Regions from separate parts of the Alishewanella sp. WH16-1 genome, predicted to be linked through region 1. Evidence: predicted binding sites of a transcription regulator. Region 1 holds the regulator's gene; the other holds the start of a gene.
What was found. Region 1 encodes LexA, which represses DNA repair genes until DNA is damaged. Its sites were predicted from a motif close to TACTGTATNNNNATACAGTA; they were not measured.
Positions count from the first base shown of each region.

Region 2: AAY72_RS03780 (LexA family transcriptional regulator) is a predicted target of LexA. The motif match lies at 2,087-2,106, and genes of this name have one in related genera.

Region 1 covers NZ_LCWL01000145.1:53,111-72,872, forward strand. The annotation lists gene AAY72_RS15220 (M14 family zinc carboxypeptidase) at 1-269, opposite strand, end outside; gene nfuA (Fe-S biogenesis protein NfuA) at 396-974, shown strand; gene AAY72_RS15230 (polysaccharide deacetylase family protein) at 1,074-2,081, shown strand; gene AAY72_RS15235 (SCO family protein) at 2,078-2,722, opposite strand; gene cyoE (heme o synthase) at 2,712-3,623, opposite strand; gene AAY72_RS15245 (heme A synthase) at 3,625-4,617, opposite strand; gene AAY72_RS15250 (hypothetical protein) at 4,614-5,120, opposite strand; gene AAY72_RS15255 (SURF1 family protein) at 5,107-5,841, opposite strand; gene AAY72_RS15260 (DUF2909 domain-containing protein) at 5,864-6,073, shown strand; gene AAY72_RS15265 (cytochrome c oxidase subunit 3) at 6,079-6,957, opposite strand; gene AAY72_RS15270 (cytochrome c oxidase assembly protein) at 6,959-7,513, opposite strand; gene ctaD (cytochrome c oxidase subunit I) at 7,522-9,102, opposite strand; gene coxB (cytochrome c oxidase subunit II) at 9,106-10,176, opposite strand; gene lexA (transcriptional repressor LexA) at 10,695-11,318, opposite strand; gene plsB (glycerol-3-phosphate 1-O-acyltransferase PlsB) at 11,454-13,889, shown strand; gene tesB (acyl-CoA thioesterase II) at 13,886-14,755, opposite strand; gene AAY72_RS15300 (EVE domain-containing protein) at 14,819-15,277, shown strand; gene AAY72_RS15305 (hypothetical protein) at 15,311-15,553, shown strand; gene AAY72_RS15310 (DUF885 family protein) at 15,631-17,367, opposite strand; gene AAY72_RS15315 (GGDEF domain-containing protein) at 17,606-18,628, shown strand; gene ubiE (bifunctional demethylmenaquinone methyltransferase/2-methoxy-6-polyprenyl-1,4-benzoquinol methylase UbiE) at 18,728-19,483, shown strand; gene AAY72_RS15325 (SCP2 domain-containing protein) at 19,483-19,762, shown strand, end outside.
Region 2 covers NZ_LCWL01000034.1:1,244-12,666, reverse strand. The annotation lists gene AAY72_RS03800 (hypothetical protein) at 1-437, opposite strand, end outside; gene AAY72_RS03795 (DUF3693 domain-containing protein) at 548-910, shown strand; gene AAY72_RS03790 (DUF1778 domain-containing protein) at 1,202-1,477, shown strand; gene AAY72_RS03785 (GNAT family N-acetyltransferase) at 1,478-1,996, shown strand; gene AAY72_RS03780 (LexA family transcriptional regulator) at 2,124-2,555, shown strand; gene umuC (translesion error-prone DNA polymerase V subunit UmuC) at 2,552-3,832, shown strand; gene AAY72_RS03770 (DUF938 domain-containing protein) at 3,862-4,461, shown strand; gene AAY72_RS03765 (GNAT family N-acetyltransferase) at 4,479-5,624, opposite strand; gene AAY72_RS03760 (AI-2E family transporter) at 5,646-6,731, opposite strand; gene AAY72_RS03755 (phospholipase A) at 6,791-7,864, opposite strand; gene yghU (glutathione-dependent disulfide-bond oxidoreductase) at 8,038-8,877, shown strand; gene AAY72_RS03745 (tellurite resistance TerB family protein) at 8,923-9,594, opposite strand; gene AAY72_RS03740 (endonuclease) at 9,655-10,623, opposite strand; partial or broken gene AAY72_RS03735 (GGDEF domain-containing protein) at 11,002-11,423, shown strand, end outside.

The DNA of each region.
Region 1 (19,762 bases):
GCCAGATTTTCGGGTGATGACACCACCAATTGCAGTAAAGGCCGCTGTTCATGGCTGTACCCTATTACTTCCAACTGAGCGCGTTCAGACTGGCTGGCTAATTGTTCGAAGTAACGCTGAATCTGATCATGGCGGGCATGCCACTCTCCCACCTCAAAGCCAAACACTTGCTCTGGCGTGGGTACATTGGTCGCGACCGTTTCATTAAAATAGTTTGCCTGCGCTTGCCAAATGCTGCAAAGCAGGACAACAGCTAACAATTTTCTCATTAATACTCTCCCCGGATCCGCGGCTAAGTTAGCCAGAAACTGTTACAAAACTCAAGCAGGGCTGGCATCGCCGCGGTAGGAGGAGTATGATAGCAACATAACCTAGTAATTTAGTCAGGTACTACGATGATTACGATTTCAGAACAGGCTCAGGCACACTTTGCCAAACTGCTGGAGAAGCAACCGGCAGGCACTAACATCCGGGTATTCGTGGTCAATCCGGGCACGGCACAAGCGGAATGTGGCGTTTCTTACTGCCCGGCAGATGCCGTTGAGGATACTGACATCCGGTTAAACTTCACTGGCTTTGATGCCATCGTTGATGAAGAAAGCAAGCCGTTTTTATTGGACGCCGAAATCGACTTTGTGACCGATCAGATGGGTTCACAGCTGACATTAAAAGCGCCGAATGCCAAAGTACGCAAGGTGAGTGACAATGCCCCGCTGATGGAGCGCGTCCAGTATGTGATCGACAGTGAGATCAACCCGCAGCTGGCTAATCATGGCGGCCGGGTTAGTGTGATGGAAATTACCGATAGTGGCGTTGCCGTGCTGCAATTCGGTGGTGGTTGTAATGGCTGTTCACAAGTTGATCTGACCTTAAAAGAAGGGATCGAAAAAGAGTTGTTAAACCGCTTCAGCGGCGAGCTGGCCGGCGTGAAGGATATCACCGAGCATCAGCGTGGTGAGCACTCTTACTACTAAAAACCATCCTGCTTTTATGCTATAACTGCCCCGATAAACTGCACCTCTGACTAAGTTACCGGTCAGAGGTGTAATCAAACGCAATTCCGGGGTTAGCTTATGCGCGTGTTACTGCTCTGCTGTTTACTATTATTAAGTCTGCCTGCGTCAGCGGCTGTGATGTTAATTTATCACCACGTGGCAGAGGATACGCCAAGAGTCAGCTCCGTAACGGCTGCAGAGTTTCGTGGTCATCTGCAGTATCTGCGTGATAATCATTTCCAGGTCATAGGCCTCGACGTCCTGATAGACCAGCTCAAAAGTGGCAAACCGATTGCGGATAATGCAGTCGTCATTACCTTTGATGACAGCTACGAAAATAATTTTACAACCGCACATCCGATCCTGCAGGAGTTCGGTTATCCGTACACCATCTTTATCAGCCCGGGTGACATTGATAAAGGTGCCGGCCCGGTAATGAACTGGCAACAAATCAAACAAATGTCTGAAGATGGCGTGCTGGTCGCTAATCATGCGATGTGGCACGAGCATATGGCCCGACCTGAGCCCGGTGAATCCGAAGCAGACTGGTTAAAGCGGATGCGGCAAAGTATTCTGGATGCCGAGCGGCGGATCAAAGAAGAGACGGGCCAAAATCATCAGTGGCTGGCTTACCCCTATGGCGAGTTTAGCGCCAAGCTGGAGCAGCTGGTACAAGAGTTAGGCTTTATTGGTATCGGCCAGCAGTCCGGCGCCATTGGGCCTTTAACCAAACTGACCCGTATCCCGCGCTATCCGGCGGCCGGTCAGTATGCCGATTTAAAAGATCTGGCACAAAAGCTAAGGACTTTGGCCTTCCCGATCACGAATTATCTCGCAGCTGACCAGGTGATTAGCGCCAACCCGCCAACCTTACGCCTGCAACTTGATATCACCGATTTCCGTAAACAACAATTACGTTGTTTCGCTGGCGCTGAGGTCTTGGAGCCGGTCTGGTTAAATGACAATACTTTTGAAGTAAAAGCCAGTAAAGCGCTGAATCGCGGACGCAGCCGCTACAATTGCACCGCGCCCTCGCTTAGCAAAAAAGGTTACTTTTACTGGTATTCCCAGCCCTGGTTAAATTAGGGTTGATAGCCTAACTGCGCCAGCACCAGCGGAAAATCGGCCAGCAGCTGTTCGGTATCAATCACCGGCACCTGGCCGACCGCCAGGTCCGGTTTAAACATCGCGGCAATTTGTCCTTGCGGGTTTATCAGCACCACTGAAGCACTGTGATCAACCAGATAGTTGCCCTCAGCATTAGTATTGAGGGCATACATCAAACCGAGTTGCCGTACAAAAGGAAATAGCTGATCATGACCTGCGGTCAGACCCAGTACCGCCGGTTGCTGAAAATAATTAACATAATTATTGATTTGCTCTGGTGTATCCCGCTGCGGATCGACAGAAATAAACCATATCTTTAACGGCTCCCTAACCATGGCCGCCAGTTCAGGCTGTACCCCGGCCAATTTAGCCAATGTCAGCGGGCAGATATCCGGGCAATAGGTATAACCAACAAACGCCAGTGTCCACTGTTGATATAACTGTTCACGCCCGACTTGCTGACCGTGTTGATCGATCAATTGAAACTCAAGCAGATTACGGGCCTGCGGATACACCAGCGCCATTGCTGGCTCAGCCGGCTTTTGCCATAACAGATAGCTAAAACTCCCTGCCAATATTGCTGCTACCGCCAATAACAGATAAATCAACTTACGCCACATACAGAGCTAACACCTTAAAGTAATGGTCGACCAGTAATAACAGGAAGAGTACCATTAAATGCAGAATAGAAAACTTAAAGGTTGCCATTGCTGTCTCTGGCTCGGCAGCAAACTTCAGTTTCCAGGCATATTGCAAAAACCGCAGATTCAGCAAAGTACTTCCCAGCAAATAGATAGCTCCGGTCATACCCACGATATAAGGTAACAAGCATACCAGGCATAATAGCAAGGTATACAACAAGATAGCGCTCTTGGTAAATTCAATACCATGGGTGACTGGTAACATTGGCATATTCACCCTGGCATAATCATCCCGCCGGTGAATCGCTAACGCCCAGAAATGCGGCGGTGTCCAGGTAAAGATAATCATCACTAATAACAACGCATAGCCATGCAGCTCACCGGTTACGGCAGTCCAACCCAATAAGGGCGGCATGGCACCTGCTAAACCACCGATCACGATATTTTGTGGCGTAGCCCGCTTCAGAAACATGGTGTAGACCACGGCATAACCAAATAAGCTTAGTAGCGTTAACCAGGCAGTCAGTGGATTTACCGCCAGGTACAGCAAGGTAAAGCCCGAGGCGGCCAGACTGGTCGCAAAAATAATCGCTTGCTTACTGCTAATGCGACCCCGCGCTACCGGCCGGCTATGGGTGCGCGCCATTTTGGCATCAATCTGCTGATCGACAACATGATTTAACGCCGCCGCCGCCGCAGAAAGCAGGCCAATGCCAATAGTTGCGCTGAGTAGCAACGACCAGTCAGCTAACTGCTCACTCGCTAACACCATGCCTACCCAGGCCGTTAGTACTAATAACGCGACCACCTTTGGCTTGGTTAACTCCAGGTAATCACGCCAGCGCCGGCTAAACTGTCCTGTTAAAATTGCGGTTGCCATCTTATGCCTCCTGCGGCTTGGGGTAAGCGATCTGGTAGCAAATTACCACCGACAGCATCAGTAAATTCGCACCAACAAAGTTATGTGCCACGGCATTTAGTAAAGGTAAGTGCAGCACGATATTGAGTAAACCCAGCGTCAGTTGTAATGCCAACACCGCTGCTAACGCCAGCGCCAAACGACGCATCAGTTGCTCTTGCGCCTGCCGGTAAAGCCGCCAGGCAAAGCTGGCCACTACCAGAGTGGTGACGATGGCACCCAAGCGGTGCAGCACATGGATCGTCGCCCGTGCATCCTGCGACATCACACCATATTCATAATCATCATGCCCCAGATGTAAATCAAAGGCTTCGGCGAAAGTCAGCCGGTTACTCCAACCCGCTTCACAAATCGGTAAATCAATACAGGCCAGGGCTGCATAATTGGCAGCGGTCCAACCGCCCAGAGCAATTTGTAAGGTGACGACCAATAAGCTGAGCAGTGCCAGCGGTAATAAGGGTTTTAAGCGCTGATCCTGACTGCGCCAGGCAGGCCTTTGCTGCAGCCAGTATAGCGCCAGCAAACTGAATAACGTAAAGCCAAACATTAGGTGTGCCAGCACCACGATCGGCAATAAGCCCATGGTCACGGTCCAGGCCCCCAACGTGGCCTGAAAGATCACAATTAACAATAAAGCGCTTGGTAACAAGCGGCCACTTTGTTGCCGCCGCCAGTGTATTACGGCCAGGGCTGCAATCAACAAACCCAGAGTACCGGCCAGATAACGGTGAATCATCTCATTCCAGGCTTTGGCATGCTCCAGCGGCCGCTCCGGAAAGCGCTCGGCGGCAATTTGCATTTTCTCCGGCTTATGCGGCACCTTCAGAAAACCATAGCAACCTGGCCAGTCCGGGCACCCTAAACCCGCATCGGTTAACCGGGTATAGGCTCCCAGAATAATCACCAGCATGGTCCAGACTAACGTCAGCGTGATTAATTTTTTTTGTAATGTCATACGCTGGTCCTATCGTAGTTCATCAGTTTCATTAAATCGGCACGGATCGCTTTAGCCGTATCGGCCATCTCGGCAGCCTGCTCCGGCAACGGGTAAGTCAGTAACGCCAGGCCACGCTGGTCAACCAGCACAATTTTTTGCTGCAAAGTTGTCAGGCTAGTTAACGGCTTCGGCTGGGTAAACATCGGATAATCCGCCAGGCTGGTCGCCCCCAGATAGACTGGCTGCACCTGAGTTTGTTTGCGTCCCAACCCGACATAAAGCTGCTTCACCGTATGCAATGCCTGCTGACAAGGCTGACTGCAGTCTTCAGCCACCACGACGATACGCCAGTGTTTTGGTACCTTGCTGGCATCGGGCAGTAAATACACTTCTTCAGTTAACCAGGCGCCGCGACTGGAAGAACCGGCATTAAACCAGCCAAACTCCAGCACCAGTTTCGCCAGCACTAACGGCAAGGCGCAACACAATACAAACAACAGCAGAAATTTATTCTTGTTCATTTTCATTCTCCCGGTGCCAACTGGCCGCCAGCGCGACCATTAATACGGCGACAGCTAAACCAAACCACTGTAAGGCGTAACCACGATGTTTTTGTGGCGGCATCACCACTGGCTGGTAATGTGGCATAAAATCAGAGGCTCGCTGCTGATACAGCACGGCCGGATACAGAGACAAGGGTAATTGTTGCTGCAGCAGAGCATAGTCAATTTGCTGCATCCGCATCGGGTAACTGCTGCCCTCCAGATTCTGGCCAAGCAATAAGGTGTTGGCCGGCTCACTGCGTACCAGGGCTTCAAGTTCAAGCTGCGCGGGGATCTGCGGCTCCGGCAACAGCTGGCGGCTGTCGCCGGCAGCCAGCCAGCCGAGGTTAACCAATACCAGTGTACTGTTGTCAGCAAACTGCATCGGTATTATCACATCATAGCCAACCCGGCCATTAAGGATTTGATTATCCAGCAACCAAATATAGGGTGGCAGCCAGTAAGCGGTATCCACCAGCATGGCGCCATCCAGTTGAGCGGCTCCCTGCGCCAACAGCTGATGACCACTGAGCGCACCCTGTTGCTGAATAGCAGCGATCTGCTGCAGTTGCAGCGTTTTTTCTGCAGCCCGCTGCCACTGCCAATGGGACAACTTGATCAAAATGGCAAAAGCGGTCAGAGTAATTAATAGCCAGACCCGATTAACCTTAAATAATTGACCGAACAACTTAAACTGCATCAGTCAGACTCCGGAGTACCTTATGCTTATTAAAATCATTATTTGCGCACTACTGCTCTTTATCGTCATTAACCTGGTCAGGGCGGGGGTGGCGATGCTGCGGCAGCAAGACAGCACCTTGCCCATGTCTCATTTTCTTGGTCGCCGTGTGTTGTACTCGGCGGTGATTTTGGTGCTGATTTTAGTGGCCATGGCGCTGGGCTTGATTACGCCCAACCCACGGCCTTACTAAAAGATTTAAAGCACATAAACAAACACAAACAGGCACAGCCAAACCACATCAACAAAGTGCCAGTACCAGGCACCCGCCTGAAACGCAAAGTGCTTTTCAGGCGTAAAGTGGCCTTTTAATACCCGTAGGAACACAAAGAACAAGATTAGCGCCCCCAGGGTCACGTGCAAACCGTGAAAACCCGTTAGCAGATAGAAGGTGTTGCCATAGAAACCCGAGTCAAGCCGCAGCCCCAGGTCACGGTAGGCATGCACATATTCGTAGCCTTGCAGGCACAGGAAGATCACGCCAAGCACTAAAGTCAGAAACAACATGCCTTTTAGCTGCCCGCGCTTGTTCTGTTCCAAACCCGTGTGAGCAAAGTGCAGAGTGACAGAGGAAATCAGCAGGATAGCGGTATTAATCGCCGGTAAGCCCCAAGCCGGCATCGCCTGGGTCTCAATACCACCCGGGGTTTTCACCAGTGGCCATACCGGTTCGAAATCCGGCCACAGGATGGCGAAAGTCATGGCATTATTACTGGCCCCGCCCAGCCATTCCATCGCGATCACCCGGCCATAAAACAGTGCGCCGAAAAACGCCATAAAGAACATCACTTCCGACACGATAAACCAGCTCATCCCCTGACGGAATGACCGGTCCATCTGACTGCTGTACAGACCCGACATCGATTCCTCAATGATGTTTCTGAACCAGCCGACTAACATAAAAACTAAAATGGCAAAGCCAGCCAGTAGTAACCAACCGCCAAAACCGCTTTGTTGCTTGCTCATATCAATAACGAGGTGACCCGCACCAAAAGCAATGCAAAACAGAGCAATGGCGCCGACAATCGGCCAGGGGCTTTGTGCCGGCACATAATATCTTTCGTACGTTTTACTCATCTTATTCCCCAAGATTTTCGGTAGCGGCGTTGCCCTGCCAATTCGCGGTCACATCGTACAGCGTATAGTTCAGCGTAATAGTGCTGAATTGGGCAGGCAGCGCCGGGTCAACGTAAAACTGCACTGGCATCAGCATATTACGGCCGGCTGCCAGTTGCTGCTGGGTAAAACAGAAACATTCAATCTTATGCAGGTACAGTGCGGCTTGCCCAGGCGATACTGAAGGTACCGCCTGGCCCACGATCATCTGCGCGGTCGGATTCTCAGCAAAATAATTCATCACATGAACTTCTCCCGGATGCACCGTCAGACGACGGATCTCCGGTTTAAAAATCCACGGCATATCCTTATTCGGCCGCGCCAGAAATTCGATAGTAATTTCACGGCTGGTATCAACACCATCAACCAGTGCCGTTGCCGGCACATTTGACGTTTTACCGTTGATCCCGGTTACCTCACAGAACACGTCATACAGTGGTACCAGCGCAAAGCCAAAACCGAACATCAGCGCCGTAACCAACAGTAATTTCGTTACCAGGGTCCGATGTAACTGCATAAGGCCTCCTATTTCACTTCCGGTGGCGTTTCAAAGGTGTGATAAGGTGCCGGCGATGGCACCTGCCACTCCAGACCTTCGGCACCTTCCCATACCTGAGCCGTCGCTTTCTCACCGCCACGGGCACATTTCACCAATACCCAGACGAAAATCAGTTGTGACAACCCGAACAGGAAGCCACCCACACTGATAAAGGCGTTAAAGTCAGCGAACTGCAGCGCATAATCCGGGATCCGTCTTGGCATACCAGCCAGACCGACAAAGTGCATCGGGAAGAACAGCAGATTGACCGAAATCAGTGAACACCAGAAATGTAATTGTCCGAGGCGCTCGTCATACATATGCCCGGTCCATTTCGGCAACCAGTAATAGGCCGCAGCGATAATCGAGAACACCGCGCCGGTTACCAGCACATAGTGGAAATGCGCCACCACAAAATAGGTGTCGTGATATTGGAAGTCTGCCGGTGTAATCGCCAGCATCAGACCGGAGAAACCACCGATGGTAAAGAGCACAATAAAAGCCAGCGCAAACATCATCGGCACTTCAAAGGTCATAGCACCGCGCCACATCGTTGCTACCCAGTTAAACACCTTCACCCCGGTCGGCACTGCGATCAGCATCGTACAGTACATAAAGAACAGGGTGGCAAATACCGGCATCCCGGTAGTGAACATATGGTGCGCCCATACCAGGAACGACAGAATGGCAATACTGGCGGTGGCATACACCATCGAAGCATAACCAAACAGAGGCTTGCGGGCAAAGGTAGGGATGATTGCTGAGACAATCCCAAAGGCCGGCAAAATCATAATGTAAACTTCAGGATGGCCGAAGAACCAGAAAATATGCTGGAACAGTACCGGGTCGCCACCACCGGCGGCATCGAAGAAACTGGTACCAAAATACTTGTCTGTCAGCACCATGGTAACGGCGCCAGCCAACACCGGCATCACCATAATTAGCAGGAAAGCGGTAATAAACCAGGTCCAGACAAACAGCGGCATCTTCATCCAGGTCATACCGGGTGCCCGCATATTCCAGATGGTTACGATCACGTTAATCGCGCCCATAATCGACGAAATACCCATGATATGCACTGAGAATACAAACAAGGCAGTGCTGTCGTTACTATAAGTTGTAGACAGTGGTGCATAGAAGGTCCAGCCGAAGTCCGGCCCGCCGCCTGGCATAAATAAACTCAGCAGCAGGATCAGGAAGGCAAAAGGCAGGATCCAGAAGCTCCAGTTATTCATCCGTGGCAATGCCATATCCGGCGCGCCAATCATCATCGGAATCATCCAGTTCGCCAGGCCGGTAAAGGCCGGCATCACAGCACCGAATACCATTATCAGACCATGTACTGTGGTCATCTGGTTAAAAAACTGTGGCTCGACGAACTGCATACCAGGTTGGAACAACTCTAAGCGGATCACCATCGCCATACTGCCGCCGATAAAGAACATCAGCAGTGCAAACACCAGATACATGGTACCGATGTCTTTATGGTTGGTAGTATACAGCCAGCGTTTTATACCGCTGGGTTTGTGGTCATGCTCGTGGTCATGATCATGTGTAATAGCTGACATTGGTTATTCTCCCTTGCCATGCTGTACGGCGTAGACATCGGCAGCTTGCACGGCATCCCCGGTGTTATTGTCAAAAGCGTTACGGGTGTAAGTAATAACCGCCGCCAACTCTTTTAAACTCAGCTGTTTGCCAAAAGCCTGCATTGCGGTACCAGCCTTGCCGTTGACGATGATTTCAATGTGCGCCTGGCGGTCATTCAAAATTAACTGACTGCCTTTCAGCGCCGGGAAGATACCGGGTAAGCCACCACCAGTCGGTTGATGGCAAGCGACACACCAACCTTGATAAACTTTTTCACCGGTTGCCATCAGCTCCGCCATATCCATATTCATCGCCAGCAATTCGCGCTCGGCCGCTTTTTCGGCAGCGATCCGGCTCTCTTCCTGTGCCACCCATGCCAGATAATCTTCGGGGGTCTTGGCAATCACCACCACTGGCATAAAGCCGTGGTCTTTACCGCACAACTCGGCACATTGCCCACGATAAATGCCCGGTTCATCGACCCGGGTCCAGGCTTCGTTAATAAAGCCAGGATTGGCATCTTTTTTTATGGCAAAGGCAGGTACCCACCAGGAGTGAATCACATCATCCGAGGTCATCAGAAAACGCACTTTTTTACCGGTTGGAATCACCAGCGGCCGGTCAACTTCCAGCAGGTAGTTTTCACCTTTCGCTAATTTGTTTGCGATTTGTTCGCGCGGGGTGGCCAGCAGTGAGAAATACTCCAGGTCATGTTCCAGGTATTTGTAATGCCACTTCCACTGCGAGCCAGTCACCAATACCGTGACATCTGCCGCAGAGGTATCCTCCATCGCTATCAGGGTTTTGGTGGCTGGAATAGCCATACCGATCAGGATGACTACCGGAATGGCAGTCCATAGAATTTCAACCTTAGTGCTCTCATGGAACTGAGCTGGCTGCACTCCCCTGGCTTTACGATGGCGAATGATGGACCAGAACATGATCCCAAACACCACAGCACCGATAACACAGCAAATCCAAAATATGGTCATATGCAGGTCGTAAACCTGCTGACTGATTTCAGTGGCGCCTTTGGTCATATTTAAAGGCATGGATTTTGATGCGTTTGCCGATGCGGCAAAAAGCAGGGTCGGCAGCGACCAAAGCAGACAACGCGCGTTTGTCACTGTACTTCTCCTCTGTCATTTGCAAAGCAAATTGCAGAAACTAAGTACACAGAACTACACGGTTTTTTTACTACCCACCCAACCGAATCTATGTGCTATACCCTTCTTCCTTGAAGATACGGGGGTGTTAGCTGCCTTCACTTACCCCAGTCACATAGGGCTACTATGTTCTTAGGGATGCATTCAGTTGCCGCCTACCCGCATCGTCAATGCTATTGGGTAAATAAGTTTCGCAATTTTATTCTTGTTATTGTTTTTTGGGTTGATTTCGAGGCTAGCGCTGAAATCAGTAGTGGCACACCTGTTGTTATTTTTTCACCAGCTACCGTCTAAGAATTGTCCAGGAATTGAATTATGTAAACCCCTAAAATGCAAAAGCACCGATAAAACCAAATGGTCATACCAGTGCTTTGGGGAAAATAACTTATTGAGAACAGGTGGAATTATAACCAGCTGCCGTTACGGATCACGCCAACTGCCAGGCCTTCCACGGCGAAATGCTGCTGCCGTAAATCGACTTTTATCACCTGAAAATCCGGATTTTCCGGTAACAACAATACTTGATGGCCATCGCGCTGAAAACGTTTCACGGTGACTTCGTCATCAACGCGGGCCACGATCACTTGCCCAGGCAGCGCCTGATGTGTTTTATGTACGGCCAGTAAATCACCATCCAGAATGCCGATATCCTGCATACTCATCCCTTGCACCCGTAGCAGGAAATCCGCATGCGGCTTAAACAGGTTTGCATCAATCTGATAGTGATCCTGTACATGTTCTGCCGCTAAAATCGGCTGACCAGCAGCGACCTTACCGATTAAGGGTAATCCCAACTGTTCCGGTGCAGTGTCATCTTCAATCAGCCGGATCCCTCTGGACGTACCGGGCAACATCGCAATCACGCCTTTTTTTGCCAACGCTTTTAAATGCTCTTCGGCGGCATTCGCCGATTTAAAACCCAGACGCACAGCAATCTCAGCGCGGGTTGGCGGCATCCCGGTTTCACTTTGATAATCTTTAATCAGTTGCAGAATTTCTGCCTGACGTGGCGTTAATGGTCTAATCATGCTGGCTACCCATACAGTATTTACTGTGAGTATATACAGTCTTTTTCAGCTTGCCAAGTTTTCTGCCGCAGCAAAATTTGCCTCACCGATCAGCTATGCTATTCTTAGCGCCCATTTTTTCAGGTCAGTAAGGTTATGTTGTCAGGCTTGTCGCTGTTTACCAAACTGTTAAGTTGGCCGATCCGGCTACTGGTAAAGTTTAAAATCGTACCGGATAATCCAATCCATGAGCTGCAGATCTGCACTGACCGGCCATTATTCTATATTTGCCATACTGAGTCCGCCTCTGATCTGGCGACACTGCGCCGGGTTTGCCGCGTCCTGGACTTACCTGACCCATTAAGCCGGGTCAAGCTGGATGAGCAATCACTGCCACGCACGCTGTTTCTGGAACAGCCGCATCAATTGATTGGCGGTCGAGGCAAAACCCGGGCATTACAACAAGGCCAGCAGCTGTTGGCCGCTCATCTGGCTAATCCAAAGTTGCAGGCGCAGTTAATACCCGCAGCCATCCTCTGGGGTCGGGCGCCGGGCAAAGAAAACAGTATAAAATGGTTGCTTGGCGAAGCTCATGCCCCGAACTGGCTGGCAAAGCTGTTAATCGTACTGATTTCTGGCCGCCATACTCTGGTACGGTTAAGTAAGCCGGTCGACCTGCAGCAAATGGCGGCGCAGTTTGGTGCCGAACAGGAGATTGCCCGCAAATTGCTGCGCATGTCGCGGATCCATTTTTACCGGCAGCGGTTGGCCGCAACGGGTCCGAAACTGATCGCCAGAGCGCAGTTATTCAATGCCCTGCTGGCGTCACCGGCGTTAAAGCAAGCCATTGCCGACGAGGCCAGTAGTAAAAAAATCAGCTATCAGGCAGCGCAACAGGAAGCACGTAAACTGTTGCAGGAAATCGCTGCCGACTATCGCACCTCGACTCTACGCTTTGGCGACCGTATTCTCAGCTGGCTGTGGCAGAAATTGTATTACGGCATTAAGGTTACCAATGCCGACAAGTTACGCGATCTGGCGCAGAAAGGTCACGAAATCGTGTATGTACCCTGCCATCGCAGCCATATGGATTATCTGCTGTTAAGCTACATTATCTACCACCAGGGTCTGGTACCACCGCATATCGCCGCCGGTATTAACCTGAACTTCTGGCCCGCCGGGACCATTTTTCGCCGCGGGGGTGCCTTTTTTATCCGCCGCAGCTTTAGCGGTAATAAGCTTTATTCGGCGGTGTTTCGCGAATACCTCAGCCTGTTGTTTATAAAAGGCTACGCCGTGAAATACTACACTGAGGGCGGTCGTAGCCGCACCGGTCGGTTGTTACAGCCAAAAACCGGCATGCTGGCGATGACTGTGCAGTCGATGCTGCGCGGTATTGACCGCCCCGTCACCCTGGTACCGGTGTATCTGGGCTATGAGCACGTCATGGAGGTGAATACTTACCTCAGTGAATTGCAGGGCTCGGGTAAGCAGAAAGAGTCAGTGCTTGGCGTGCTGAAGGCCATTCGCAATTTGCGGGATTATGGTTATGGCTATGTCAATTTTGGTGAACCGATTTCGCTGAACCATTATCTGAATCAACAGGCACCGGACTGGAAAACCGAAATTAACCCGTTAGAAGCGCCAAAACCGCAATGGCTAAATCCGGTGGTCGCTAAACTGTCAGATCAGATTATGCGTCATATTAACCAGGCGGCGGCGTTAAACAGCATTAACCTGATTGCATTGTGCTTATTAGCCAGTGACGAGCAAAGTTTGACACGGCAGGAGTTAGAGCGGCAACTCGAAGTCTATTTGAACTTACAGCGTATGGTGCCATATCACGCGAATGTCAGTTTGCCAGAGCAAACGCCAGCCCAAATGATTGCCCATGCCGCCAAGATGCAGAAAATTCAGTTAGCCACAGACAGTTTTGGTGAACTGGTGAGCCTGAGCCCGCAACATGCGGTGCAGATGAGTTATTACCGTAATAACATTTTGCATCTGTTTATCATCCCGGCGCTGTTAGCCTCAGCCGTGCTACGGCAGCAGGAACAATCACAACAACAGCTACTGGCGATGGTTGAACAGCTTTATGGTTTACTGCGTCATGAACTGTTTTTATATGTGCCATCAATTAGCAACTACAGCAAACAACTGTTACAACAGTTAGTGCAGGCTGGAATGTTACAGCAGCAGGAGCAACGCTTTCTGGTGCCGCCGCAACATAGCCGTGAGTACTTTATGCTGGACCTGCTGGCACATAATGCCGAACACACCTTGCAACGCTATGCCATGGTATTTAACCTGCTGCACGCGCATGGACCACTGCAGCGCAGTGAGCTGGAGCAGCAAAGCCAACAACTTGCACAGCGGTTGCTGACTTTGCATGGCATTAACGCACCGGAATATTACGACAAGAATCTGTTTGCCACCCTGAGCCAGGCGTTAAAACTGGAAGGTTACAGCCAACCGGACCAGGACAACCGGGTCAGAGCCACACCCGAGTTGTCGAAACTGGCGACCAGCGTCAATCTGCTACTGCGTAATGAAGTGCTACAGAGTATCTACAGCATTATGCCCCGCGACTAGCCGCCTTCATGGTACTCGCGAATCACACCTTGCTGAATGGTAGTCGCAACCAGTTTACCATCACGGGTAAAAAACTGGCCCTGCACCAAACCCCGGCCGCCTGAGGCTGCCGGGCTATCGACCGCGTAAAGTAACCAATCGTCAAAGCGGAAATCGTGATGAAACCACATCGCATGGTCGATAGTCGCAACTTGCATATTTTTCGCCATAAAAGAACGGCCGTGCGGCTGCAGCGCCGTCGGCAAAAAATTAAAATCAGAGGCATAGGCGAGCAGATATTTATGCACCCGATGATCGTCCGGCATATTGCCGTTAGCTTTAAACCAAACATAGCGCTTAGGCGCACTGACCGCCGGTGAGAAAGGATTTTGAAAATCCACCGGCCGCATTTCGATCGGCTTTTCACAGATAAATTTACTGCGGAGTTTTTCCGGGATCTGCGCCGCATGCTGCTGATAAAAATCTAAATCGGACACCAGCTCATCCGGGCCTGGTACCTGTGGCATCGGTAACTGATGCTCAAAGCCCTGCTCTTCAATCTGAAACGAGGCTGTCATGTAAAAAATCGGCTTACCATACTGAATCGCACTAACCCGGCGGGTACTAAAACTTTTGCCATCGCGGATGTCTTCTACTTCATAGACAATTGGCTTACTAGCATCCCCAGGCCGTAAAAAATAAGAGTGAAAGGAGTGTAATTTACGCTCTTCCGGCAAGGTTTCTTTTGCCGCCGACAATGCCTGCCCCATCACCTGGCCCCCAAATACGGCTTTAAAGCCCAGATCCTGACTTTGTCCCCGATACAAACCCAGCTCGATAGTCTCTAATTTTAATAAAGATAATAAATTCGCCAGTACCTGACTCATAAGCTAGCCTGTTTAGTCACCCGAAGAACTGTTATTCTGCCGTAAATGATGGAGTCTGGCAAAATGAACTATTGGTTATTTAAAACTGAACCCAGCGAGTGCAGTATTGATGATTTTGCGCGTAATCCGCAACAACCGATAGTGTGGGAGGGGGTGCGCAATTATCAGGCGCGCAATTACTTGCGGGACGGCGTTGCGCTGGGGGATCAGGTACTGATTTATCATTCCAGTTGCAAACATCTTGGTGTTGCAGGTATTGTTAAAGTGGTACGAGCAGCTTATGCTGATCCCAGTCAATTTGACAGCCGTAGTGTGTATTACGATGCCAAGGCAACAGTAGCTCAGCCGACTTGGGTGGCAGTAGATTTGGTTTACGTTAGTAAACTATCTCACCTGATAACACTGGACAAAATAAAAAGCTCCGCTAAGATGGCAGAGTTGCCGCTTGTACAAAAAGGCAGCAGATTATCGGTAATGCCAGTGACGGCTCAACAGTGGTGCGACTTACTGGCCTTACAGTAGTTCGCCGTGATCCCTTTGGTTTCGGAGCCAAAAATGCTAGCAATCCAAGTAGAAGAAAGGCGCCAGACGGACAAGGACCTTAATTATTTTTGGAATCAGCTCAATTTAGCGCAGAAGTTTTCTGCCGCAGAGTTGCAACGCTACGGATATCAGTTGCGATTTGTCAGAAATATGACCAGTGGTAAACTGGCAGTGTTAGATTACGATGGCAAGTTGGCGGCGATTGACCACGATGGTCTGATTGATACCGAGCCTAAGATAGTCCTCAGACACTGATTGTGACAGCCACAGCCGTTGTGGACTTTCTGGTTTGGAGCGACATAACGCCGGCAAATGCCGGCGTTATGCTTTGGTTAATTTGCTTGTGCCTGTTTGATATACTGCTGCACCTGCTGCTCCAGTACTGCCAGTGGTACACTGCCATTACCCAGCACCACATTGTGGAAAGCCCGCACATCGAACCTGTCTCCCAGCTGCTGCTCAGCTTCCTGCCGTAAGCGGCGAATCGTCAATTCACCCAGCTTGTAGGACAAAGCTTGCGCTGGCCAACTAATATAACGGTCAATTTCAGTTTGCACATTATGCATCGACAAGGCGGTATTCTCCGCTAAAAAGTCGATGGCCTGCTGCCGACTCCACCCCAGACTATGCATGCCAGTATCTACGACCAGACGGGCCGCGCGCCACATCTCATAAGTCAGACGACCGAAATTACTGTAAGGGTCCTGATAGAAACCCATCTCTAAGCCCAGGTATTCCGCATATAGGCCCCAACCCTCACCAAAAGCAGAGGTATAAAAAGTGCGTCGGTAATCAGGCAAATCGCCCTGCTCACGAGCCAGTGAGATTTGTAAATGATGACCAGGTACCGCCTCATGCAGCGTCAAGGCTTCCATTTCATATAAAGGACGCCGATTTAACGCATAGGTGTTGACCCAATAATAACCAGCCTGATCGTCCCGGGCGGCGCCAGAATAACGGCCCGTCGTATATTTCGGGGCTATCTCAGCCGGGACTTCGGTCACGCCATAAGGGGTGCGGGGCAGCAAATTGAAGAACCGCCGCAGTTGAGCATCAGCCCGCTTCGACAACCATGCCGCGTAACGCAGTAATTCATCGGCTGATTGCGGATAGAAACGCGGGTCCTCACGCAAAAAACGCACAAAATCCGCAAAGCTACCTTCAAAACCCAGACTATCGATCACCTGCTGCATCTCAGCACGGATCCGTTTTACCTCAGTCAAGCCGATGTCATGCACCTGCTGCGGTGTCAGCTTTAAGGTGGTGTAATGCTCCAGGCGGTTTTGGTAAAACGCGGCACCATCTGGCAAATTGCTGGCGGCTATATCCTGTCGGGCCCCGGGCAAATATTGCTGCACCATAAAATCATAAAACGCCTGATAAGCCGGATTGACCGCCTGTGTAATCAACTCAGCAGCTTGCTGACGGAACGACTGCCACTGCTGCTCGGTGATCGCATCAGACTTTCGTAACAGTGGTTGAAAAAAAACACTTTGTTCCGGGGTGGCAATATAAGACACGATACTTTGCTCGAAACCTTCCAGCACAATACGTGGCTGAGTGATCCCTTTTGCCAGCCCCTCGCGCATCAGCGCAATTTGTTGCTCCATGTACTGCGGCACAGCAGCCAAACGCTGTAAATACTGTTGATAATCCTCTGCCTGACGCAAATTGTTGCGCTGAAAACTAAAAGCGAGCGAAGTATGAAAGCCTGACTCAGAGGTCAACGGCATTAAATGACCATTAAAACGATATTGATCGATTTCATCAGCCAGCCGATAGCTGAGAATCGCATGATTAATCTTGTCTTGTTCATTCAGCGTTGTCAGATCAATCGCCAGTAATTGTTGTTGTAACGCCAATCGTTGTTGCTGTCGGGCGGCCAGGGCCGGCGCTGACATATCCGTCAGGGTGCCTGCGGCCGGAGTTCTCAGTGCAGTCTCGGCTTGCCAGATCTGAGACGCGAGTTCACTGAATGTTGGGGGCGTCGGCGCGGTTGATTGGCTGGCACAGCCTGCCAGCAGTAATACTGCCGCGAGCATGCTAAGTGGCTTTTGCAGTTTTTGCATCAGGGTTTCCTTAGTTATTTTTATCGATTGTACCTTTAACCATCCTAAGATACAGGTCGTTGGACCTCACAAAATCAGCACTCTATCGTGATTCTCACGCTACGGCTAACGCAGTATTGCTGTTAATTTAGACTATTCTGACAAATTATCTGGAAAAGATATTGCCTGTAATCTTTAATCACGTAGTATAGAACCGAAATAATAATAACATCGCGCTGATGGAGCCTGGTTGCCCGGTATGAAGTATAAGGATTCGTTGCAGCAAGCTTTGGACAAAGCTGCGCAGGTTAGTGCTTTTCTCAAGCACAACCAGCTCGCCGCGCATCCGACCAATTATACGGTTGGCTACGAGTATATCAGCGGTAATAACAATGAGCTTTGTGAAGCCATTGAACAAAAACTGGCTGCCAAAGCCAGGTTTGACGACTTTATTATGGCGGAGCTGTATAACCGCTACCTGCTACCTGAGCAGCAGCAACAAGAGCAGCTGCTTCGTGATGTTTCTGGCATGGTCAGCCGTTTGTCTGGTTATACCGATCTTGCTGCCGAAGCCACCGAGAATTTTATTGATCAGCTCGACCATACCGTTTTTAAGCTGGAACAAGACGCCCAGCCGATGCCGCCGGCATTAGCTGAGTTAAAGCAGGTTACTCTCGCCTATCGTAAACAACAGCAGCAACTTAACCAGCAGCTGGTAGTCGCTAACCAACAAAGCCATCAGTTACGGGACGAGTTGGAGCAACTGAAACAACAGCGCTTGCAAGATCCCCTCACCGGTTTATACAACAGGGTTGCCATGCAAAATCAGGTGGAGCTCTGGCTAAGCGAACAACCCGATCGCCGTATCGCTGCGATCGCCGTTGACCTTGATCACTTTGCCCGCTTTAATCAGGATTATGGCCAAACTATTGGTGATATCATCCTGTCCAAAGTAGCGAAAAAGGTCCGTAGCTACGTACAGGAAAGTGGTATGCCTGTGCGTGCCGGTGGCGAAGAATTCCTGCTGTTACTGCCTGATGTTGATCTTCGAACCGCAGCTGAAATTGCAGAACAGGTGCGCAAAGGGGTCGAAAAACTGCGCTTTGTGTCGGCGCGCGACAAAAAAAGCCTGCCTAAAATTACCATTTCGCTGGGCGTTGCGCTGTATCAGGCGTCAGAAAACTGGTATCAATTCCTGTCCCGCACCAATAATGTGTTACAGCTGGCTAAACAGCGTGGCCGCAATCAGGTTGCGAATGAGGCCATGCTGGCAGCAATTTAAATCTGACCGCATATTTTTGCAGCCTTTCTGTTCAGCTTGTTGGCTCAGCCAGTATTATCTTTTACACTAGCCGCCTGTTAATTCTAATCAGGCGCTGTTATGACTGAACCCAGCAACAACACTACCCACTTTGGCTTTAAATCGGTACCTAAAGAACAAAAGGTGGCGATGGTCGCCGATGTTTTTCATTCGGTAGCAGCTAAATACGACATTATGAATGATGTGATGTCGATGGGGATTCACCGCCTGTGGAAACGTTTCACTATCGATTGCAGCGGTGTACGGCCGGGCCAGCAGGTGTTAGATCTTGCCGGCGGTACCGGTGACATCACTGCGCTGTTCTCGAAACGTGTCGGGCCAACTGGTAAGGTCGTATTGGCCGATATTAATGAATCAATGTTAAACGTCGGCCGGGATAAACTGCGTGATCTGGGGTTAGTCACAAATATCGAGTTTGTCCAGGCTAACGCCGAAGCTCTGCCTTTCGCCGACAATAGCTTTGATATTGTATCGATCGGCTTTGGCTTGCGTAACGTTACCGATAAAGATGCCGCCTTGCGTTCTATCTTCCGGGTGTTAAAGCCCGGTGGCCGCCTGTTGGTGCTGGAGTTTTCCAAGCCACAAAGCGAAGTACTCAGCAAAGCCTATGATCTGTATTCGTTCCGCATTCTGCCATTTATGGGGCAACTGATCGCGAATGATAAAGAGAGTTATCAGTACCTGGCCGAATCTATCCGCATGCATCCGGATCAGGAGACCCTGAAACAAATGATGCAGGACGCGGGTTTTGCCGAAGTCAGCTACCATAACCTTACCGGTGGTATCGTAGCACTGCACCGGGGTTATAAATTCTGATGCTCCCGTTACTGCCCCAGTTAGTCTGCGCCCTGGCCGAACAGCTGAGCCGTAAGGCGATTGCTTTAGATCCGGCTTGCCAGCCCAAGCTGCGGCAACTGCAAGGTACTCAGCTGGGGTTTGCGCTAAAAGAATTCAAACTAACGCTGGTCATAAGCGCCGGTACCGATAGCTTACTTTTCAACCAGCACGACGAAGCGGTCGATTGCCGGATTAGTACTGACTTGGCCAGCCTGCGGTTACTCGGCGATCCCAGTCAACTCACCCGGTTAATTAAAA
Region 2 (11,423 bases), on a different contig from region 1:
AGCTGACACTGCCAACCACCTTTAAGCGAGTCGAGCGGATTAGCGCAATTCAACGAGGTTTTAAAACTGGTTTTTCCGCAGATTTTGCAGGGCTTGTTATGGTTCAGCTTGCAAACAGGTTGCTCCGCTGGCTGTTCTGGCAACAGGTCGCCAGACTCAGAAAAACCATACTTAGCCAGCAGAGCAGGTAACTTCTTCATGCCCTTAAAGGCTGAAACACGGAAAGAAATACCGTTATCGCGTAAAAACTGATACGCCTTTCTGGGCGTAAAGTGAAACGGGAATGGTTCTAAATCGAACGAAATGCCACTAGCTGGGTCGTAGGCAAAGGCTTTGAAGTAATCACGGGCATGGTCATCGGTGCTAATCAGTAAAACCACTTGCCAATCAGCAGTACCTGACGCGAGAACTTGCTTTAAGTAGTTGATGTCTTTCATGGCTGGCGACCTCGTTAGTGCTATAATTAAAAGATACTTACATCTGTCAATCTGACAGAATTAAGTATGATCCCTTGTTTAATTGCTGTCAAGTTGACAGAGGAAAATATATGAATTTCAGCTCAGAGTTAGTCGACTTACTCAAAAACAAAAAAGGATTAACAAGCGACAACAAGGCAGCGGATGCAATACCAGGGATGAACAGCGGGAACTTAAGCAAAATAAGAAAAGGTTTAGAGAATAGATTTTTAAATGATGAACAAGCGCTATACATAGCAAACGAATGCGGACTAAACCCAGAATGGGTTTTAGTTAATCTGGCCGCAGAAAGGACAAAATCAGAAGATGCAAAAAGCGCCTGGGCAAATATCGCAAAGAAGTTAAGCCGGACAGTAACAGCCGCAGCACTGGCCGTCAGCTTGGTATTTTGCGGTGTTCAACACAAAGACAGCACTAAGGCTGTTTTTGCATAACTTATCTAGCCCATAATGTATATTATGTTAAATAGACAATTATTATGTGGGCTAGCTACTTTTACATTATCCCCACTTAAAGGCATTATTTCCGCTGGAGTCTTTTGTATTCATGCGCTCACGTACCCCTATGATGACTAAGTGATTGTATAGGAATTGGTTCCAAGGTCAACTTCGGGATTTATAGGTTGCACCACCGCCACTAACACTCAGCATGTTGACTCTTCACTTGCGGCAATATGCCGTACAAGACTATACTGCTAAGGTCTTTTTTGTACAGGAGCAAAGGCCATGGCGTCAGCACTTCGAGAGCGGATAGAAATGCGGGTGGATGCAGAAACCAAGCAGTTGGCAGAACGCGCTGCAGCTGCTTTAGGCTGCGCGTCCCTTACCGAGTTTATGGTTCGCCTTATTCGGGAAAATGCCCCACAAATCTTGCAAGCACAAGCAGCCATCGAATTGACCTCAGCCCAGTTTGATCAATTTATGCAGATCTGTGAAGCTCCTCCTGTTCCATGTAGTCGTTTAAAAGCTGCAGCGACCCGACTCGATCACGAGGGGTTTTAATTGGCGCTAGCTGCAGAATTTGTGCTGGCAGATGCAGCCCTGCATGATTTAAAAGGCTTTGATTGTGGCAAAGTAAGTTTAAATGACTATCTTGGCCGCTTTGCTGTGCGTAACAGTAGCTTGGGTTTGAGCAGAACCTGGGTACTCACCGAACAGATCAAACACGGCAAACAGCCGATCGCAGCCTATTTTACCCTGGCCAGTAGTACGGTGGTACGGAACGAATTGCCTAAACAAAACAAATCAATACCGGCCTATCCGGTACCAGTTGTATTGTTGGCCAGACTGGCCGTGTCAGTTAATTTTCAGGGGCAGCAACTCGGGGCTAAAACACTGGTGCAGGCACTAAGGACAGCCTTTGAACTGACCGAGCGGGGCTTACCCGCTCTGGGCGTAGTTTTGGATGTATTGGATGATGCAGCCCTCCGTTTTTATCAGCACATGGGCATGTTTATGCCGCTGACCGATCAACCAAAACGGTTGTTTGTGCCTATGGGAACCATTCGACAACTGGCTTAGTGCAGAAGCAGCCTGAGGTCTGACGCTAGTTTCGTTCAGGCTACTATTTTCACAACACCGTCTGCTATTCTATCGCTATTCACGATGCTATACTGTATTTATATACATATATCGTGTGAGGTGCTCTATGCCTGTGTTATTCCTCGGCCAAAATCACAGCAAGCCACATCTGCCACTGGCGTTTTATAGTCATAAGGTCGCGGCGGGTTTTCCTTCGCCAGCGCAGGATTATATTGAACGTAGCCTGGATTTAAACGAGCTTTGTATCAAGCATCCTGCCGCCACCTTTTTTGTGCAGGTTAGCGGCGACTCCATGAAAAACGCTGGTATCTATGATGGCGATATACTGGTGGTGGATCGTGCGCTGGAAGCGCGGCATGGCAATATTATTGTGGCAGCGTTAAATGGCGAGTTTACGGTAAAAGAGTATTGCACCAAGCCATCTTACAAGTTGATACCGCATAACCCGGACTATCCGGTTATTGAGATCAAACCGGATGACGATTTTAAGGTCTTTGGTGTGGTGCGTAGCCTGCTGAGGAATTTTGCTGCGGTATGACCGAGAAAACCTTTGCTCTGGTCGATTGTAATAACTTTTACGCCAGCTGCGAAAAGCTGTTTCGGCCTGATATTCAGCATGCTGCCGTGGTGGTGCTTTCCAACAACGACGGCTGCGTGGTTGCGCGTTCAAAAGAAGCCAAGGCGCTCGGTATTAAAATGGGCGTACCGGCTTTTCAGATCCGTGATTTGCTGGATAGTGGCCAGGTATTGGCGTTCTCCTCGAATTATGCGTTATATGCCGATATGTCAGCCCGGGTGATGACCACACTGGAACAACTCGCGCCAGCGGTGGAAATTTATTCGATTGATGAAGCTTTTTTAGATCTAACCGGGGTTAACTACTGCACCGATTTAACCGTCTTTGGCCAGCAAGTACGCACCCGAATTTTACAGTGGCTGGGGATTAGCGTTTGTGTTGGTATTGCGCCCACCAAAACGCTGGCTAAATTAGCCAATTATGCGGCGAAGAAATGGCAAAAAACTGCAGGAGTGGTTGATCTGACAGCCAAAGCGCGTCAGCGCAAATTAATGAGTCTGCTACCTGTTGCTGAAGTTTGGGGTATTGGCGCTAAACTTACAGCAAAGCTCAATAAATTAGGCATTCATACTGCGCTGGATTTGGCCGATGCCAGTCCGACATTTATGCGACAGCAATTCTCGGTGGTGGTATCCCGTATCGTGCAGGAGCTTAACGGTGAATCCTGTTTGGAATTGGAGCAACTGGCGTCAGCCAAAAAAGAAATTGTCAGCTCGCGTTCTTTTGGCGAGCGCATTATCTGCAAGCAGCAGATGCAAGAAGCCATTAGCGAATATGTCAGCCGGGCTTGCCAGAAGCTGCGTAAAGAGCGCCAGCAGGCAAAACAGTTGTCAGTATTTTTACGCACCAGCCCTTTTAGTGATCACATCAAAGACCCCTACTACGCCAACAGCATTAGCACTTCGCTTAGTCAGCCCAGTGCCGACACCCGTGACTTTATGAGCCTGGCCAGTAAACTGCTGGATAAGATCTGGCGGGATGGCTACCGCTACGCCAAGGCAGGAGTAATGCTATCTGATTTTTATGACGACGGCGTTTATCAGGGCAGCCTGTTTGAGCCGACGCCACCCAGCTATTATAACACGACGCTGATGAGCACTATTGATAAGCTTAATAGCTCTGGTAAAGGTAAAATCTGGTTTGCCAGTCAAGGCATTAAGCAAGACTGGTCGATGAAACGCGGTATGCTGTCACCACGTTATACTACGCATTGGCAAGAGCTACCCAAAGTAAAATAAAGGGCAAACTTAAGATAAGTGTGATAACGATGAACGATAGCAATCTACCCTACTCGCAAGCCTGTGAAAATAACAAGTCCCCTATTCTGTCGGTATTAAATCAGGCGTTTGCCAATTGCCAGCAGGTACTGGAAATTGGCAGTGGTACTGGCCAGCATGCGGTGTACTTCGCCAGTCAGCTGGCTCACCTTAGCTGGCAAAGCAGCGATCAGCACTGTAATTTACCGGCGCTGGCTGAACGGATCCGCCGTGCGGCGCTAGCCAATTTGCCGTTACCCCTGGCACTGGATATCAGCGATGACAGCGCGCCCGCACAGCGATTTGATGGTATTTTTACCGCCAATACCCTGCATATTATCAGTTGGCCTCTGGTTAAGCGCCTGTTTAGTCGCTTAGATGAATTTGCCGCACAAGAGGCAACCCTCTGTATCTACGGGCCTTTTAACTATAAGGGCCAATTTACCAGCGCCAGTAACCAGGCTTTTGATGCCAGCTTAAAGAGCCGGGATCCGGCAATGGGCATTCGTAATAGCGAAGATATTCTGCAGTTGGCGGCGGCAAAGGGTTTTTTACTACAGCAGGATATCGCGATGCCGGCGAATAACCGGCTACTCTGGTTTAAACGCTAACCGCTGCAACACGGATTTTATTCAAGCAGAGTTTTATAGGGTAATGCCACCTCTGCAGCTTGCAGATAGTGCTGCAAATGCTGCTGCTCCTGTTTGAAATAGCCCTGGATCGCAGCGGATAACGGCGTATCAGCAAAGCAGTAGGCACCATAGCGTAATACCGGCGCAAAACCGCGTTTTAGCTTGTGTTCACCCTGCGCGCCGGCATCAAAAAACACTAACCCCTGCTCAATGCAATATTCGATACCCTGATAATAACAAAGCTCAAAATGCAGATAGTCATTAGGTTCCAGCGCCCCCCAGTAACGGCCATAGAGCGTATTGCCACCCTGAAAGCATAAAGCAGCTGCCAGCATCTGCTGTGGTTTGGCGGGATCAAAGGCGGCAAAAACCACTATACAATCCGCTAATTGTGACGCCATTTGCATAAAGCTCTGCGCAGTAATATAACCACTATGCCCGGAGCGTTTAATATAGGTTGCCTGATAACACTGCAGCACTTGTTGCCAATGCGCTGCTGTTAGCTCTGAGCCTTGCAATCTAACCAGCTGCAAATCAGCACAGGCTGCCCGTTCTTTTAGAATTTGCTTACGTTTTCGTGAGTTCAGACGCTGTAAATAGCCAGTAAAGTCTTGATAGTTCCGATTGTGCCATAGGAACTGCACATCAAGACGGAGCCAAAATCCCTGTTCGGTTAATGCCTGAGTTAAATCAGCTTCCGGATAAAGCCACTGCAGACTATGAAGTTTACCCGTTTCCAGTTCTGCCGTTAAAAAACCGGTGATAGCACTAAGCAGCGATGCCCGATCCATGCCTGGTAAAAACCCCAGCCGCGGCCCGGTTACCGGCGTAAAAGGAATGGCAGCAATCCATTTTGGGTAATACGGCAACTGCATTTGCTGATAGGCTTCGGCAATTTGCCAATCAAACAGATACTCACCATAGGAATGCAGTTTAAGATAACCCGGTACTGCCGCAATTAGCTGCTCATCCTGCCAGACCGTCAGATGCTGACTTTGCCAACCGCTACGACCATCAATACTACCGCCCTGCTCTAACGTCAGCAAAAACGCATGGCGGCAAAATGGATAACCGCCGGGAAACAAGGCATCCCAGGCGGCTTGCGGTATCTGCTGTAACGAGGTTAACCAGCGCAGCTGCATAATGGCTCCGCAGTGACCAGATCAGCTTTTATCTTGCGTCTCAAGAAAATCTTTAAATTCAATGGTATAAATACGCAACAACACGATAGTCAGCGCAAAAATGATCGGGCCATAAATCACGCCGATCAGGCCAAATAACTGAATACCACCGATTAACGACAAGAAAATCAACAAAGTACTCATGTTAGAGCTGCCCTGCATCAGAATCGGCCGCAGGATGTTATCGATAGACCCCACCACGACCACGCCCCAGACTGCCAGAAATAAGCCCCAGACCCAATCGCCGGTAAGCAGTAGGTAGAGGCTGGCCGGTAACCAGATAAGCGCGGTACCCACCGCGGGGATAAAAGACGCGAATGCCATCATTGTGCCCCAGAACAAGGCCGGAAAACCAACGATGGCCATGGCAATACCACCGGCGATGCCTTGTGCTATCGCAGTCAGAAAGGATCCCATAACTGCCGAACGGGCCACTTTTTTGGCTTCATTGAGCAAGGCTTCTTTTTGCGAGCGGGATAACGGTAGCACCCAGTGCAGGGTATCGACAATTTTATTGTGATCACGTAATAGGAAAAAAAGTACAAATAACATTAGGATAAAACTGAAAACCAGGCTGGTAATATTGCCAACTAACCGGGTACTTATCGTGAACAGCTGACCTCCAAAACCAGCAGCAAACTCGCTGATCTTGATGATAATTTCTCTTAAATCCAGGGCGTCTTCCGGCAACCATTCCGGCATATTTTGTAATAACTGCTGTAAATACGGGTGTTGTAATAACTGCTCCGCCCCGCCCTCTCCCAGCCAGGCATAGCTTTGTCGGGTAAAGGTCACACCTTGTTGTACGATCGCCACAAACACCAACATGGCCGGCACCAGTATCACCACCACCACTAACAGTAAGGAAATCGTAGCTGCCAGATTGGTTTTTCCGGGCAATTTATTTTCAATCCACTGATGCGCCGGAAAACATAACAGCGACAATACAAATGCCAGCACAATGGCCCCTACGTAAGGCGCAATCAACAAGTAGCTGCCATACACCGCTAACAGCAAGGCTGCTATTAACACATAGTGGCGGGGTTCAATCTGAAATTTAGCCGGCATGCGTGATCCTTTCACAAAACATCATCTGAGGAATAGTAAGGTCTAAGTTAACCCAGGTATCAGAAATTAAACAACATTACGCCTAAGCCTATACTATTTTGCCGATGATTGTAATCCAGTAGCGTTTCAGCATAGCCGGAAAAAAGCTGTAGATGTAAACGCAAACCATCAGGTTGCTGTTTATTAATCGGATAAGTTAGGTCCAACTGCCAGGAGCCGCGTGAGAAATCACGCCAACTCATTTTACGGGTTAAAGACGCGGTGGAACGGCCAGGTAACCAATTGAGTTGCAGTTCTGTGGTGCCGAGATAAGACGTTAAGTCCGGGTTATCATCTTCCGACGGTGATTCGGTAATACGTTTGTTTAACTTGATCTGAAAGCCTACCTGCTCGCGCTCAAAAGCGGCTGCAGCATATACCCGGTTCCAGCTGCGGGATAACGGCTCGCTCTGACCATTCGATTGATGCACAAAACCCAGTTGCAGCATCTGCATACTCCAGCCAAAAGGTAGCTTATGCAGATAATCCAGTGTTGGGATCACATAGACCACCTCAGGTTGATAGTCGGTGCTGCGAAACGGTGCAGAGTCTTCCGAGTTCCAGAGTTGCCACATTGAAGTTTGGGTATAAGCGAACCAAAGATCGGCATTAGGAAGCAGAAAGTCCTCCAACACCTTGGCTCTGAGCGATACCTGTAATTTTGCTTCGATATCCTTGTAATTGTCCTGAAACTCAGCACCAGAGCGGGTTGGGCTTTGTGGTTGCCGGTTTATCGAACTGCTGTAATGCACCGGCAAAATAAAGTTGGGCTGATAGGTTCTGACCCGGAAGGTCCCTCTTTTATCACTGTCATCCAGCTCCCACAAACTTTGCAGGATAGTAGCAACCGGGATTAAAGCCGCTTCCGCGCCAGTATTTTGCTGGGGGTCTTGCGACTCGCCGGTATTCATTGTCGCTATTGCAGGTTCCTGTCGTTCCGCTTGCAAACGACGTTTTTGCGCGGCTTTAACTTTTTCATCATAACACGCCAGACGTTCAGTATCGGCCAGTGCCAGACAGCTTTCAAGCTCGGTTTCTGCACCAAACACAGTGGCACTCATTACCGAAAGCATGAGTGGGAGAATTTTATGCATACAGGGGTTCCCTCCAAAATACTGGTTTAGTCTACGTGATATAAATGACAAGCAGCTGAACTAAACTGAAAAAAATCACGTTATCCCCCTTGTCAGCATCAAAAGCAAACCCGATGTAACTAACAACATCAATCTGGCAGCGTCGCTGCCAGCAGGCCTCACAGGAGACTACTATGACACAGCGTTACACGCCACCTGAAGTCTGGCAATGGCAAACTGAAAACGGTGGCACCTTTGCCAGTATTAATCGCCCAACTTCTGGGGCGACGTTTGAAAAGAATTTGCCGGTAGGTGAACATTCGTTACAGCTGTATTCACTGGCGACACCAAATGGCGTAAAAGTCACTGTTATGCTCGAAGAGTTACTGGCTGCAGGCCATGCCGCAGACTACGATGCCTGGTTAATCAGTATTAAAGACGGTGAGCAATTCAGCAGTGGTTTTGTGGCACTTAACCCCAACTCCAAAATTCCGGCCTTATTTGATCACAGCACTGGGATCCGTTTGTTTGAGTCAGGCTCTATCCTGCTCTATCTGGCAGAAAAGTATCAGGCTTTTTTACCGAAAGCGCTGGCGGCTCGTACTGAAGTTATGAACTGGTTATTCTGGCAAATGGGCAGCGCGCCCTTTGTCGGCGGCGGCTTTGGGCATTTTTACGCTTATGCACCGGAGAAATACGAATATCCAATTAACCGCTATGCCATGGAAACTAAGCGCCAGCTGGATCTGTTAGATAAGCAATTGGCTAAGCATCGTTATGTAGCTGGCGATGAGTACAGCATCGCCGATATGGCGATTTGGCCCTGGTACGGTGGCCTGGTACTGGGGCGGTTATATAATGCTGCAACCTTTTTAGATGTGCAAAGCTATCAACATGTATTGCGTTGGGCGAAAGAAATTGACCAACGTCCGGCAGTAAAACGCGGCTATATCGTTAACCGCAATTTTGGTGACGGACCTTGCTTGCCTGAGCGCCACAGTAAAGCGGACTTTGCGCCCTTTGGTCTGGACTAATCCGCTTTGACTTGCCACCGGCTAGCTTGCCCGGTGGCTCATTGTTTAGCTAAGTTGCTGCTCGGCGGCTCGCACCTGTGAGCGCAGTTCTTGCTGTAACCCATCGGGCAATTGCAGTTGCTTCGCCAACTCGGTGAGATAACTGCGTTCCATAAAGCTTTCTTCGTCAATCACCAGCACACTGGCTAAATAGATTTCGGTGGCTAACTCTGGTGTACTTGCCAACGCAGCCACAGCTGTCGGATCGAGCGGCTTTTTCAGCTCGGTATCAACAAAACGGCGCAACGCCGGATCAGCGGTTAAGCGGTTCACTTCCTGCTCAATCAGTTCGCGCTCCCGCTCATCGATATGGCCATCGGCTTTGGCGGCAGCAATAATGGCCACCAGGATGGCTTTACAATGTTGCTCTGCCGCCGGTTCGGGCAGGCGATCAACGGTTTGCGGTGCTACTGACGTATTTTGTTGCTGCTGTTGCCAGTTACCATAGGCTTTATAGGCAAGTACGCCAAGTGCGGCTAAACCACCGTATGTCAGCACTTTCCCGCCCATTTTGCGGCCTTTCTTACTGCCCAGCAAATAGCCAAGGGCCCCGCCCGCCAGTGCTGCGCCACCTTTACCTTTTAACAGCTGTTCAATGCCGCCACTACCGGTACTACTTTGTTTTAAATCACCGCCGCCACTGGCCAGTAATTTGCTGAGGAACTCTTTATTTAACATAGCTTAGTCCTTTTACTGATTTAGCCGTTAGAGCCGGACAGCTGTAATTAATTCCGTTAGTTATGGACAATTTGCCGCCAGCCGGTAGCCTTCTCGTTCTGCCGCAGCGACAGAATTGAATACTACCCGGTTCGCCGGCGCCATACTCATATAATTCGGACAATCGGGGCGATGATAAATTTTTGAATTTCGGTTACCGTGTAGCGGCTTGTCCGGCATATTACCGCTACTTGCTATCGCCGGTGCGCTTTGTAAGCTTTGCCAACCGGCGGCAGTTAATCCGATGCCACTGGTTTTAAAACCCAATTGCCACTGCTTTTCACCGCTAACAAAAGGGTTACTGCGACCGGTAAGCGCTGCAGTTCGCTCATGCCTTAACGATTCAATAGCTGACACCGGATCCTGTTGATGCCATGCCAGGTAAAGTTGTTGATCCTGGCGGCTTAAACGCAGGTTATAACGATCGGCCATATAAAAGGCAATTCTGGCGATATCACCGCGAATACTCGCAGTCGGTTGCACCTTACGATTACGGGTATCGATCCGGATATCGCACTTACCAAATTGACCTTTAAAACTGTCATCGACCATGCCAAAAGGCAGGTCAGAACGCAAACCATTAACCTGACCCACTGCATAAGTCAGGTTAAACAAGTCCGCTTCAATAAGATTAAAAAGTGGATCCTGTTGCTGACAGTTTTTACGCCCGCCGTTTTGCCAACATTGCAACTGTTTGCCCACCCAGGAAATGGGAATAACATGTTCGACTTCTGAACGCGCAGCTCGAGCTAGCGTGGCCTCACTGGGTAAACCTTTTGGCGAGTAGATTTGATAACCACAACTTTGATGATCAACTCGCCCACCGCTGCGCCCTACCCAACTGATTTGGCAATCACAATAAAAAGTGCGCTCAGAGCCCTGATAGATTTGCTTTAACGAAACCTTGGCCTGCTCAAAATTCTTAGGCTCAGCAGCCAGGCCAACCGAGCACAGCAGCGCCAGCAAACAACCTACGACTATTCTAATCACAACAACTACCGCGCTGGCCGTTGGCGCTTCGATGACGTCAAACCCCAGCCGGCCTGCTGAGGTTTATATCCTGTTGCGAAACATGGTCATTCGCATCGTTTTATCATAACAAGAGCAGCTACCAGTGCAAACCCTAACCTTAGATTGAGCTCTGAGTCCCTAGTCCAGATTGTATTGATCAATTAAAAAAGGTATAACTAAATTACGTCCTGCCTAACTATTCCGCTAATGCTAAAGTTCTGTCTTCTGCTGATTCTCATCTGCTGCTGTAGTGGTGGAGCTTTAGGCACCACCGATTATGTTTTTACCACGCCAACCGATAAACTAACCGCAAGACAATCATCGGTTTACCATATTGGACAGGATCAATCGGGGTTTATGTGGTTAGCCACCGATAGCGACGGTTTGTTACGTTTTGACGGTGCAGAGAGCATCAACTGGTTAGCGGCCGGTAAAGATACACAACACCGGCAAAATGTGAATAAATTTGTGTTGGATGACAACGGCGCCATGTGGTTTGCCAGTTGGGGTCAGGGCTTAACCTATATTTCAGCCCAACAACAACTGCAACTCCGTTTTCGAGCTGATGCCGCCAATCCTGCTGCATTAGCGTCCGACCGGGTGCAAACCTTATTTATGGACAGTAAACGCCGGCTTTGGATTGGTTCCGTTGCTGGCGTAAACTATATTGATAGCAGCAATCTAAATCAAATTAGCCGCTTTGCTGCTGATGAACCCACTCACCCACTTTATCAGAACCGGATTTGGTGGATAACCGAATCGAGTGAGGGTATCTGGTT